Regions from separate parts of the Gorillibacterium terrae genome, predicted to be linked through region 2. Evidence: riboswitches for the same ligand, from Rfam matches in the RefSeq annotation. Region 2 holds a riboswitch; the other holds the start of a gene.

Evidence for each region. A riboswitch is a leader RNA that binds a small molecule or an ion and turns the genes downstream of it on or off. The one in region 2 is predicted to bind cyclic di-AMP.
Region 1: another riboswitch for cyclic di-AMP. It lies ahead of ACSEXS_RS21880 (hypothetical protein); the one in region 2 lies ahead of ACSEXS_RS21025 (resuscitation-promoting factor).

The regions. Positions count from the first base shown of each region.
Region 1 covers NZ_JBPPGI010000010.1:21,164-26,930, forward strand. Annotated here, with positions in the region: gene ACSEXS_RS21860 (oxidoreductase) at 1-189, shown strand, start outside; gene ACSEXS_RS21865 (O-methyltransferase) at 275-910, shown strand; gene ACSEXS_RS21870 (SIMPL domain-containing protein) at 1,039-1,791, opposite strand; gene ACSEXS_RS21875 (ArnT family glycosyltransferase) at 2,143-3,342, opposite strand; gene ACSEXS_RS21880 (hypothetical protein) at 3,537-4,037, opposite strand; cyclic di-AMP (ydaO/yuaA leader) riboswitch at 4,226-4,376, opposite strand; gene ACSEXS_RS21885 (U32 family peptidase) at 4,544-5,767, opposite strand, start outside.
Region 2 covers NZ_JBPPGI010000008.1:19,935-25,701, reverse strand. Annotated here, with positions in the region: gene rsmA (16S rRNA (adenine(1518)-N(6)/adenine(1519)-N(6))-dimethyltransferase RsmA) at 1-606, opposite strand, end outside; gene rnmV (ribonuclease M5) at 599-1,174, opposite strand; gene ACSEXS_RS21025 (resuscitation-promoting factor) at 1,314-2,429, opposite strand; cyclic di-AMP (ydaO/yuaA leader) riboswitch at 2,804-2,990, opposite strand; gene ACSEXS_RS21020 (ABC transporter ATP-binding protein) at 3,329-4,087, shown strand; gene ACSEXS_RS21015 (ABC transporter permease) at 4,084-5,349, shown strand; gene ACSEXS_RS21010 (TatD family hydrolase) at 5,522-5,767, opposite strand, start outside.

The DNA of each region.
Region 1 (5,767 bases), on a different contig from region 2:
GTCGAATGCCCGATGGACGAGCGCCGGCGCGTGTGGGACCGGCTCGCGGCCGATTGGCGGCCGGAGACGCTGCCGCTCCTCTACCGCGAAATCTCCCTCGCCGAGGTTCCCGCCGCGATGGACGCCCTCCTCCGCGGCGAAGGGCAGGGCCGGCTCGTCGTCGACCTGAGCCGCTCCTTCGCCGGTTAAGGAAAAACCGGGCGTACGGTCGCGGCGGCATCCGCTCAGACTTGACCCTACGCCCGCCAAGAAGCAAATGCGAGGTGATTTAAGTATGGAATCCGTCCAAGCCTATATCATGGAGTTTGTCCGGGAGGACCATCCCCGACTGCGGACCATTCGCGAAGAAGAACAGCGCCGCAACGATATCCAGCCGAGTATCGGCCCGGAGGTGGGCCGGCTCCTCGGTCTGTTGATCCGGCTCACCGGAGCGACACGAGTCCTGGAGTTGGGCACCTGCCTCGGGTATTCCACCGTCTGGTTGGCCGAAGCCTTGAAAGAGACCGGTGGCCATGCAATATCCATCGAATGGAACGAGAAGCTGTACAAGACAACCTTGGCCAACCTGGCTGCCGCCGGTCTGGCCGATTGCGCCGACGTCCGGCTGGCGGATGCCCGGGAGGCGGTCCGAACGCTGTCCGGTCCATTCGATCTGATTCTGCAGGATGCCGACAAGCGCCTGTACCCGGAGCTGCTGGAGGACTGCATCCGTTTGCTTCGTCCCGGAGGGCTGCTGATCGCCGATGACGCCTTGTTCAAGCCGATGGGCATAGCGGCGCCATTCAGCGATCCGGTGGATGCCTACAACCGGCGGGTGTTCCAAGATCCCCGCCTGTACACCACCCTGCTGCCCATCGGCGATGGAGTCGCCGTCAGCCTGAAGCTTCAGGAGCGACGGCTCCAGGAGTAAGCGTGCCACCGCAGCAGGCCTGTCACCGCCACAGGCCTGTACGCAAAAAAGAGTCCTTCGCAGCAACGGCGCGAAGGACTCTTTCCCTGTTGTCGCCCGCCCGGACGGGGCGGAGCGAGCACGTTCCATTAATTCAGTTCATACGTGACCGTCACGAGCGCGGTCACGTCGACTTGCCCGGCCTGGACGCTGGTTCCGGCGGCGTCGGCAGTAGCGGCGGCAGCCTTCATGGCCCCTTCGTAGAACACCGGACGGCTTCCGGTATCCTGCTGGATAACCGTGGTGACCTGACCGAGGCTGCGCTTCGCAGCCTTGGCGATCGCCGAGGCCTTCACGCCCGCGTTCGCCATCGCTTTTTCCAGCGCCTGCGCTTCGAACGCCGCAGGGTCTTCCACCGAGAAGCTGGCGTTGCCGATGTTGTTCGCTCCGGCATTGGAGACATCGTCGAGCAGCGCGCCGACCTTATCCAGATCGCGGTAAGCCACCTTCAAGGTATGGGTCGCGTTGTAGCCCTTGACCTGCTGGCCTTCCTTTTCGCTGTAGCTGTAATTCGGCTGGACCGTGAACTGGACCGTCTGGATGTCCTTGTCGGCGATTTTCCATTGATCCTTAAGCACCGCCGTCACCTTCTTCATCTTGGCCGCATTCGCCTGCTGTGCCGCCTGCGCCGTGGCCGCCGTCGTGTCGACGCCGATGGTCAGATAGACAATGTCCGGCTTCACGGACAGCTCACCGTTCCCCGTTACCTGAATCACGTTCTTCTGCGCCTCCTCTGCGTGCGCCTTCTCAGGGGCCTTAAGCGCCCCGCTCAGTCCCATGCCGCCCAGAATCAAACTGCTGGCCAGGAGCGCCGCTCCCACCGTTTTTGCCCAACCCTTCATCTCATTCATCCTCCTCAAGTAAGGGATTCTATCGAATCGTACCCTCTAGACGAGAAATTCTGGAAAAGGTTGCAGGGCGGCGAAGCCTATGAAAAAGATTTTACCCAATCCTTGAACCCGAGAATCGATCAACTAGGTTTGCCCGGCAATCGCCATTGTCCAACCCCATAATCCGGGCCACTGCCGGTTTGTTTAGCCTTAGCTTCCCCTGTTCGGTAACCAAATGGAAATCGTCGGCACCCATTTCCTTGATGGAGAACGGCCCGTTGATGGAGTGTATTCCATTGGTCCTCCGATCTATTCGAGGAATCAAGCGCTTCAGGAATTCATGGACGGAGATCACCTACGCGCTCAAAACCGGTATTCGCTCGGATAGCCGTAGCCCCGGGGCTCTTCCCCGCGAAGCCGGTTCCACAACAGCGACACCGCCCAGCCGAAGCCGAGCATCAGGAAGGCATACAGCGGATAAGCGTACCGCGCCACCGGGATGAAGGCGAGCTGGATGACCGTGAGCAGCAGCAGACCGGCCGCCAGGAACCGCAGCGGGCGGCTGCGGAAGCTGAGGAGCGCGAGCCAGCCGACCCAGGCGAAGATCAGATGAAACACCGTGAACAGATCGGCGAGCGGACCGGGCAGCGTCAGACGCGGCGTCTTAAACAGCACCATGAATTTGCCGACGGTAAACCAGCGAATCCACAGCCACGGATCGTCCTTCAGGCCCTGCTTCAGCCGCTCCAGCCCTTCCTTGAATTGATCGCCCTTCTGCGCCTCGTTCCAATCGATCGTCCCCTTGAAATACGGGTCGGTGCCCGCAAGGAAGGGATTGCCCATGCCTCCCTTGGCGGTCAGCACGAATTCATGCAGCGTGACGGCGTTGCGGAGCCACCACGGCAGCATGACGACGGCGAAGGCTGCGATAGCGGCCAGAATTTCCCGGGTATACAAGCGCCGGTCGCGAACCCAGAGGAACACGTACGGAATGACAGCAAGCGGCAGCACCTGGGGCCGGATCAGCACGGTCAGGGCGACCAGCGCGCCCGCGACGACATGGTCGCGCGGACGATTCTCTTCCACGACCAGCCACTGGGCGTACAGCATGCCGAGGAATGCCGTCAGGAACAGCGTCTCCGTCGTAATGAGCTGCGGCGACCAGATATACGTCGGGTAAAAGGCCGCGACGGCGGCGGCGACGAGCCCGGCCCGCCGGCTCCACAGCCGGGTGCCGAGAGCATAGAACAGGAAGACGGCCCCTGCTCCGACGGCGCACTGCAGATAGCGGACGGTATTCTCGACCGCGTTTAGACGGTCCGTTCCGACGATCCCTGCCACGGCCGCCACAAACAGCGGGTAGCCGGGCGTTACCCGGGCGTTGGGCTCGTCTTCGTTATAGGCATATACTCCCTTGTCCACCAGGCGGACGGCCTGCTCCAAATAATTCTTCTCATCATGCGACAGCTTGCCGCCGTCCGTCGTCACGGCGTAAGCCAGCCGCAGGGCGAAGGCGGCCGCGATCAGCAGGATGAGAGCGATTCGATAGCGTCTAGTTCTCAAGGAAATCGGTTCCTTTCGCAGAAGAGTCAGCTTCTCCATTTGATTACAGAATAGCATGTCCGTATGCGAGTCGGCCAGCCTTTGCCCGATCCTTCGGGTGTCCGTAGGCAGGCATGCCAAAAAGGCACCCTGTCCCGTAGGGGGGATGGGGTGCCCGTGTGTCGAGGCTTGGCAGGAAGCGGCATTAACCGGCGTTAGACGCCCGTCACGCCCTGCAGCAGGTACGTGACTTCGCCGCTGCGCGAGTAGATGACCGACTTGGCGCCGAGGCAGCGATAGATCGGACGGGGGATGCTGTTCTGGGAGATGACGTAGACCGGCCCCTCGGTCCAGGTGCTGCACAGCTTCAGGTAGCGGCAGGTCAGGTTCAGGCTGTCCTCGAACAGCACGACCATGCGCGGCGGATCGCCGGCCACGGCTGCGAGGTCCGTCACCTTGGTGTCCACCTGAACAAAATCCTGTACGCCCAGCTTCGCCAGGCGCTCCTTCTGATCGGGGTGGTTGATCAGGACGGCGAAGGGGATTTTCTTATACTTCAGCATGCGGATGAATTGCTCCCCGGCGGGGCCAGGCGCGGAGACGATCACCCGTCTCGCCGCGTCGGGGCCTTCCTCCCGCTCGGCGGAGCTTCCCTCTGTCCGGCCGGCTTCCCGGCCGTCCCGGTTCGCTGCGGTTGTGGCAGTCGCTTGACTCATGGCTGGATTCCTCCCGGTTGATCCGAACCGGCGCGCGGGCGCCGGTTCGGATCGAATTGAACGTGTTCGTACAGCACCGGCAGCCTTTTATGCACAACAAAAAAGAAGCCGGGGAAAGAGACTCTTTCCCGCGGCTTCTCCTTATCAAGTCCCTGGACGGGACGATCGGATCGGCGTGCGCGTTCAAACAAGCCCCTCTCGAGACGCTTGCGAGGTTAGCTGTCGGATTCGGACGTGAGAGTCGCCCTACCGCCGGTATTCACCGGCGGATTCACCCCTGCGGCGCATGCGCCGCCTCGGTTCCCCCGTTCCCTGTTCGGGATTCAGCGTGTGTCGTAATCACGAAACGTATCATACTCCCGCCGGGCTTTCCTGTAAAGCCCGGCCTCAAGGGGCTTAAGCCCTCTCCGGGGAATGCGGGGGTTGAAAAACGCTTTCTTCCCGTCCGCTCTTCGCCGGGCTGGCGCTAGGTCGGCAGCGCTCCGTTTTGCGTCGTTTGCGCCCGCTTATCTGACGAGCTGGCCGCGCGTGACGCCGAGCTGGTTGGTCGCCTTCAGGGTTTTCCAGACCTGCGTGCCGGGAATCGTCCCGGCGAGCGCCTGCCGGTACAAGCCGAGCACCTCGCGCACCTTCTCTGGCGTCTCCTCCAGGAACTCGACCCGGAAGCGGCGGACGCCGAGCGCGCGGAACTGCGGCAGATACTCCGCTCCGGACTGCTCGATGGCGTTGTAGACGGTGTTGCGGCAGCCTTCGTCCACCCGGACGGGATGCGACATGCCGATCCGGTCGCGCAGCGAAGCGCGGTGGCTCTCGCACGGCCGTCCGCAGTTGGTGTAATCCGTGCCCTCGCTCATGAAGGTGCAGTAGACGCAGTGCTCGGTATGGTACATCGGCAGATGCTGATGAAGCACCAGCTCCGTGCGCGAAGCGTCGGTCCGCTCCAGGAGGTCCAGCATCTGCTGGATGTTCAGGTCATAGGAAGGCGTAATGCGGCTGAGGCCCGCCTCCAGGAACAGCGCCGCCGTCTTGTGATTGGCGACGTTGAGCGAAAAGTCACCGATCAGCTCGGGGTGAGCCGCACCGGGATGAAGCTGCCGCTCGCGCATAAAGTAGTACAAAGCGCCGGTGTTGCGCACGAGCACCGCATCCGGCCGAAGCCGGAGGATGTGCTGGAAGAAGCCGGTCTCGCCGGGCATGTGAATGCGCGGCGTCGCGAGCGCGATCCGGGCGCCCGCCGCCCGCACGGCTTCCACCGCCGCCGGGAATTGCTTGATGAATTCGAAGTCGGCGTACAGGAACTCCGCTTCGGCGGCCAGAGCGGCGTGCACCTGCTCCAGCGTGCGGCAGAGCACCGTCAGCTCGGGCTTAGGCGCGGCGGTTTGTGCCAGGCCAGCCGTTTCGTTCGCCGCCGGTTGCCGGAGAGCTTGCTCCGGGCGGAAGTCATCTTCGGCGCAGGACGCGAGCACCTCGGCTTGGCTGCGCAGCGTGTAGACGGGCGGCTGCTCGCGCGCGGCCGTCAAGACTTCGACTGCTTCGCGGCGGATGCGGTTCAGCTCGCGGACCGGCACGATCAGCTCGTCCGTCAGGACGGCATCGAGCTCCGCCAGCTCGAACAGGGTGCCGCCGAGACGGCCGAACTGCTCGGCGAGCACCGCCTCGTCGAGCGGACGCTTCAGCGCCTGCTCCAGCAGCGCTTCGGACTCGGCCTGTACGGTCGTGCCTGTGGCCAG
Region 2 (5,767 bases):
CGGCTGGGGGATGAACACCGTATGCGGCACGATGGCCACGAGCTCCGGCTCGCAATAATACTGGACGGCGACGCTTAGGCTGCCGTAGTCTTTGGTGCCGGGGGAGGCGGCCATCCGCTCCGCCACCTCCTTCTGAATCATGACGACGATGTTCGCAAGCGGCAGCTTCTCTTCCAGCAGCTTCATGATGATGGGCGTCGTCACGTAATAAGGCAGATTGGCGACGACGCTCACCTCGGCGCATCCGGCAAATTCCCGCTCGAACAGCTCGCCGAGCGGCAGCTTGAGGACGTCGCCGTGGATGACTTTCACGTTGCCGTAATCGGCCAGCGTCTCCTGCAGCACCGGCAAGAGCCGCTGGTCGATCTCGATCGCCGCGACGCGTCCTGCGGCGCGGGCGAGCTGCTCGGTCAGGGCGCCGATGCCGGGGCCGATCTCCAGGGCTCCGCGGTCTTCCGTAAGCCCTGTGGCTCCCACGATCTTGGCCAACACATTGCGGTCGATCAGGAAGTTCTGGCCCAGGCTCTTCTTCATGGTCAGCCCGTAGCGGCGGACGATCTCCTGGGTCCGTTTGGGCGTGGCGATATCGGCTCTCGGTTCATTCATGGGACTCGTCCTCCATTCCGGCAGGGTCCAACTCGGCCAGCATAGCCGCCACCGCCTCTGCGAATTCCGACCGGGTGATCTGAAACATCCGGCACCGGTTCAGGAACTGCTTGCCGTTGGCATACCCGATGCCGAGCGCATTGCCGACGGCGAGCCGCCGACGGGCGGCATCGGGATGGACGAGCAGTCCGGCTTCCATCAGATCGTCCAGCCCGATCTCTCCCGGCTGCTCGCGGAATTCGCTCTTCACCCGCATAAGCGCCGAGCGGATCGTCTCCGGCGACGCATTCTCGACGCCGATGTCGTCCTTCCTCCGCCCTTCCTCCTGGGTGATGAAAGCGTGCTTGCAGCCCGGCACGCGGGCGGAGATCAGCTTGCGCAGCCGTTCCCCCGCATGGTCCGGGTCGGTGAAGATGATGACGCCGCGCGTCGCCTGCGCCCGCTCGATCCGCCGATAGACGGCTTCGTTGATCGCCGAGCCGCCGGTCTCGATCGTCTCCGCCTCCACCGCCCGGCGGATGGCTGTCGTGTCGTCCTTGCCCTCGACCACTATGATTTCCTTTATCAAAGCGCTGAACCCTCCGTTTATTCGAACACGGTTCCGCCAGCAAAAAAATGGGAAATCCGTGCGAAAAGGAGAGGCACCGGGCCTCTCCTTGGTTATAGATAAGTATACGGATTTTCCCCTTCCGGCGCAATGCCCGGACCTACTCCACCGTCGGCTTCTTCGGCCCGATCACATACACGGTGTAGCCTCGCTTGAGGCCAAACTGCTGGGCGTAATCCTCACTGTCATAGTAAACGTCAATTTTCGCGCCTTTCACAGCGCTGCCCGTATCCTCGGCCCGCCGGTAGCCGACGCCTTCGATATAGACCCACCAGCCGAGCGGAATGACGTTCGGATCGACGGAAATGGTCCGTCCCTCCGTCACCCGGGTGCCCGTGCGGGTCAGGCCATAGCCGGAATCGCCCGGCCGTTTGCCGGTGGATTCAACGCCTGCGGAATAAGCGGTGAGGGTTACGTTGTTCAAGATCTTCTTATAGCTGATGGGCACGCCGCCTTTCACCACGGTGAGCGCCTTTGCTTTCTCTGTCTTAGCGGCCGTCGTTTTCGCGGTCGTTTTCGCGGTTGTTTTTACCGCCGGCTTTGCCGCCAGGGCAACCACCGGTTTCTTGGTTCCGACTGCAACGATTTTGGCCACGCTCTGGGCGGCGATGGTTTCGCCAAGGACGCTTTCCTTGACCATAACGCCGTTCTCGAAAATTCTTTCCTTGGTCACGATTTTCTTGCCAGCCTTGCCCTCCTGGAGGGTCTGCTGCTTGCCTTTAAGCAGCGTTGCGTCTTGCTTCGTGGTGGTTTTGAAGGCAATGGGTACGGCGACTTGCTGTTTTTCCTTGGTGACGCGTACGATCTTGACTTGATTGTTCTCCGCCAGAGCGGCGGTCAGCGACGGAGTGATTCGGTCGTCTTGGTCCACGGCGATATGGAATTCGTCCAATGCGGCTTCTACGGTCTTCGCTACCGTATGTAACGTCTGCACCTTGCCGTCTGCGTCCAATTCGATCGTCCGGGCCCGCTCGATGGCGATCCGGTCTCCATGCTTCAGCGGCGCGTCCAGCGCCAGCGAGATGCGGTCGTATGCGCCGACCTGGACATTCGCTTCATCCAACAACTGCTCGACGGTGTGGTGCTTGGTTTTAAGCACCTGCTCCTCGCCGTTAACGACCAGAGCCACGCTCTTGGTCTGGGTGCCGTTCAGCAACATGAAAAACATAGTGGTCACCACGAGGGTGAACAAGGCAAGAAATGTAAACCTGCGCACGTTTTCATGCTTCCAACGCAATGCGAAGGACATGCTGGATGATCGTTTCTCATGGGGGGTTCGGTTTGCCTGATCTCCCACTTGTTTCGGTCCTCCTTGAAAGCCTCGCCATCGACTGTTATGCATGATTCCATCTGACGTGACTATGGATTTTGGTAGTCGTCTTGCTTCGCAACCGCGCCGATAAGGAACGCTCGATTGCGGAACTCTCACTTCGCCAATTTCCGTTTACCATTTGCCAGATCGTAAAACGGCACTTCCGCTTCCTCACCTCCGTTCCTGTTTTTTCCCATTTGAGATTCTCATGGCGATTTTGGACACAAAAAAGCCATAAGAAGAGGACTTCTCGTGGCTACGTAGACCCGCCCGATCAATACCTCTCTCTTCAACGCTTACGAGGTTAGCTGACGGATTCGGACGAGAGAGTCGCCCTACGCTCGGACAGGAACGTTCTCCTCCCCTTGCGATTCACCCCTAAAACCCGCGAACGGCCCGTTTGGATAAGCGGCCCTTCGCTTGCGGTTCCCCCGTTTCCCAAATGGAACTCAGCGAACTTTTGGAAAATTGGCATGGTATATTAAGTTATCCTGAATGTATGATACGCCCTGACGGCGAGACATGTAAAGGGCGCCAAACGGTCCGCATGCAGCAAAAAAGGGCCAAATCCGCCTGATAAGCGGAAATCGCCGAAAGAGAAGAGGCCAATGCTCGCTAAATCGCCCTGAATCGGAGCGATACTCGGTTTTTTATAGTTTTCTTGCTTCCCGGTATCCCCGGTTTATAATAAAGGGGACTCGATTCGTCTCTATTTTAACGTTTTGATGAACAAAAAAGTTGCGGAGCGAACGAAAAATGGAAGCGGTTTTTTTGAATTATTTTTGTGGAGGAGAGGCGCTGTCATGCAATCGGTCTTAACGGTGGACGGGCTGTACGGGGGATACATTTACCGCAAGCCGGTCATTCGGAATATCCGCTTTTCTCTGGGGTCCGGCGAAATGGTCGGCTTGGTCGGCCTGAACGGGGCCGGCAAGAGTACCACGATCAAGCATATTCTCGGTTTGATGACGCCGGAGCAGGGCGAAATTCGGGTGAACGGCGTCACCCTAACCGAAGACCCCGGGCTGTACCGCGGCTCGCTCGCCTTCGTGCCGGAGAGCCCGGAGCTCTACGAGGAGCTGACGATCCGCGAGCACCTGGAGCTGACCGCGCGGGTGTACGGGCTGGACCGAAGCACGTACGAAACCCGCTCGAAGGAGCTGCTTGCCCGGTTTCGTATGACGGAGAAGGCGGACAGCTTCTCCCGGCACCTCTCCAAGGGCATGCGGCAAAAGGTGATGCTGATGAACGCCTTCTTGACGGAGGCGCCGCTCTACATCATCGACGAGCCCTTCCTTGGTCTCGACCCGCTCGGCATCCGCTCGCTGCTCGAGCTGATGGCGGCGTTCAAGCAGAAGGGCTGCAGCTTCCTGGTCAGCTCGCACATCCTCTCGACCATCGAGAAATACTGCGACCGCTATGTGGTGCTGGATCACGGGGAGATGGCCGCGAGCGGCACGCTGACGGACATCCGCACCCAAGCCGGACTCGGCACAGACGCCGGACTCGACGAGATCTTCTTCCGCTTGGTCGGCGGCAGCGGCGAGGGAGGGGTCTTATGAGCGCGCCGAGCCGTCAGGCGGCCGGTGTCCGCGGCTCCGGCCTGGACACGGCGGCGCTCTACCGCGAACGCCGGGCCCGCTGGCTGCGCAGGGTGCTGCCCTATTGGCGCGACGTGCTCCGCAGCGGCGCCGGAATGCTGGCGGCGCTCGCCCTGCTCACCGCCGGGCCCGCCTACACCTGGGCGCTCGACCGGCTGCCCGCCGACTTCCCGTACCGCTGGATCACGGTCCCGGTGCTGGCGCTGTCCATCGGCTGGAGCCCGGTCCGTACCTACCTGGAGCGCGCCGACCGGGTGTTCCTGCTGCCGGCCGAGCCGGCGATGGCCGCGTACCTCCGGCGCGCCGTGCGCTCGGCGGCGGTGAAGCAAGCGCTGATCACGGCAGCGGCACTCACGCTGCTGTGGCCGCTCTACCTGCGCGCCGCCGGGCCGGACCGGCTGGCCTATGCGGCGGCGCTCGTCGCCGCGCTCGCGGCTAAAGCGGCCGCCTTGGCCGCGGGCATCGGGCAGCCGCGCCTGACGAGCCCGGCGCTCGGCCGGACGGCCGCCGCCCTGCGCTGGGCGCTCGCCGCGGCCGCCAGCTTCGCGCTCTGGCGCTTCGGGCTCGCCGCCGCGCTCGGGGCCGCCGTCGCCTTGGGGGCGGTCGCGGTTGCGCTATTCGCCGCCGGGCGGAAGCTGCCGCTGCCCTGGGAGCGGCTGATCGGCCTCGAGCAGCGGCACGCGGCCCGGCACTTTCACTTCCTGAGCTGGTTCACGGATGTGCCGGAGCTGGCCGGGGCCGTCAAGCGGCGGGCCGTGCTCGCCGGACTGGCGGACCGCCTCCCGTTTCGTCCCGGCAGCGCGCCCCTTTACCTGTTCGCCAAGACCTACCTGCGCCGCGAGCCGTTTGCCATGTCGCTTCGGGTAACCGTGGTGTTCGCGCTGCTGATGCTGCTCTTCCGTTCCGCTCCCGCGCAGCTCGCCTGCTTCATCCTGGCCCTGCTGCTGTCCGGCCTGCAGGCTGCGTCGCTGCCGCGCTATCACCGCTACAGCTCCTGGCTCTACCTGTATCCGCTGGCTCCCGGAGCGGCGAGCGCGGCCGCGGGCCGCATCGCCGCGGCCGCGCTGACGGTTCAGGCGCTCGTCCTGGCGCTCGTCCTGGCTGCCGGCGGAGTGGCTTGGCCGCTCGCCGCCGCCTGCTTCTGCGGCGGAGCCGCCTTCGCCGCCGCCCTCGGGCTCGTGCAAAGCCGCAAGCGGCGGCGGGATGACTTCTACGCCGCTTAAGCCCTTCAACCCGCATGCGGACGCACGCTTGCGGAATTCCAGCAACAAGCCCCCCGGCTCGCCGTACCTGCGGCGAATCGGGGGGCTTGTTTTAACATGGCCCGTTGCAAGCGAGGGAACGCTTGCACGTGTCAATCGGGCTGCGGCACCCGTTCGAAGCACCGCGCCTTCCTTATCGAATGCCGAGCAGCCGGATGGCGTTCTCTGTCGTGATGCGGGCGATCTCTTCGACCGACAGCCCGGTGAGCTCGGCCGCCGCCTCGGCGACGAGCCGCACGTGCGCCGACTCGTTGCGCTTGCCGCGGAAGGGATGCGGCGTCAGATAAGGCGAGTCCGTCTCCAGGAGCAGCCGGTCGAGCGGCACCTGAGCCAGCACTTCCTTCGGCTGGCGGGCGTTCTTGAACGTCACCGGGCCGCC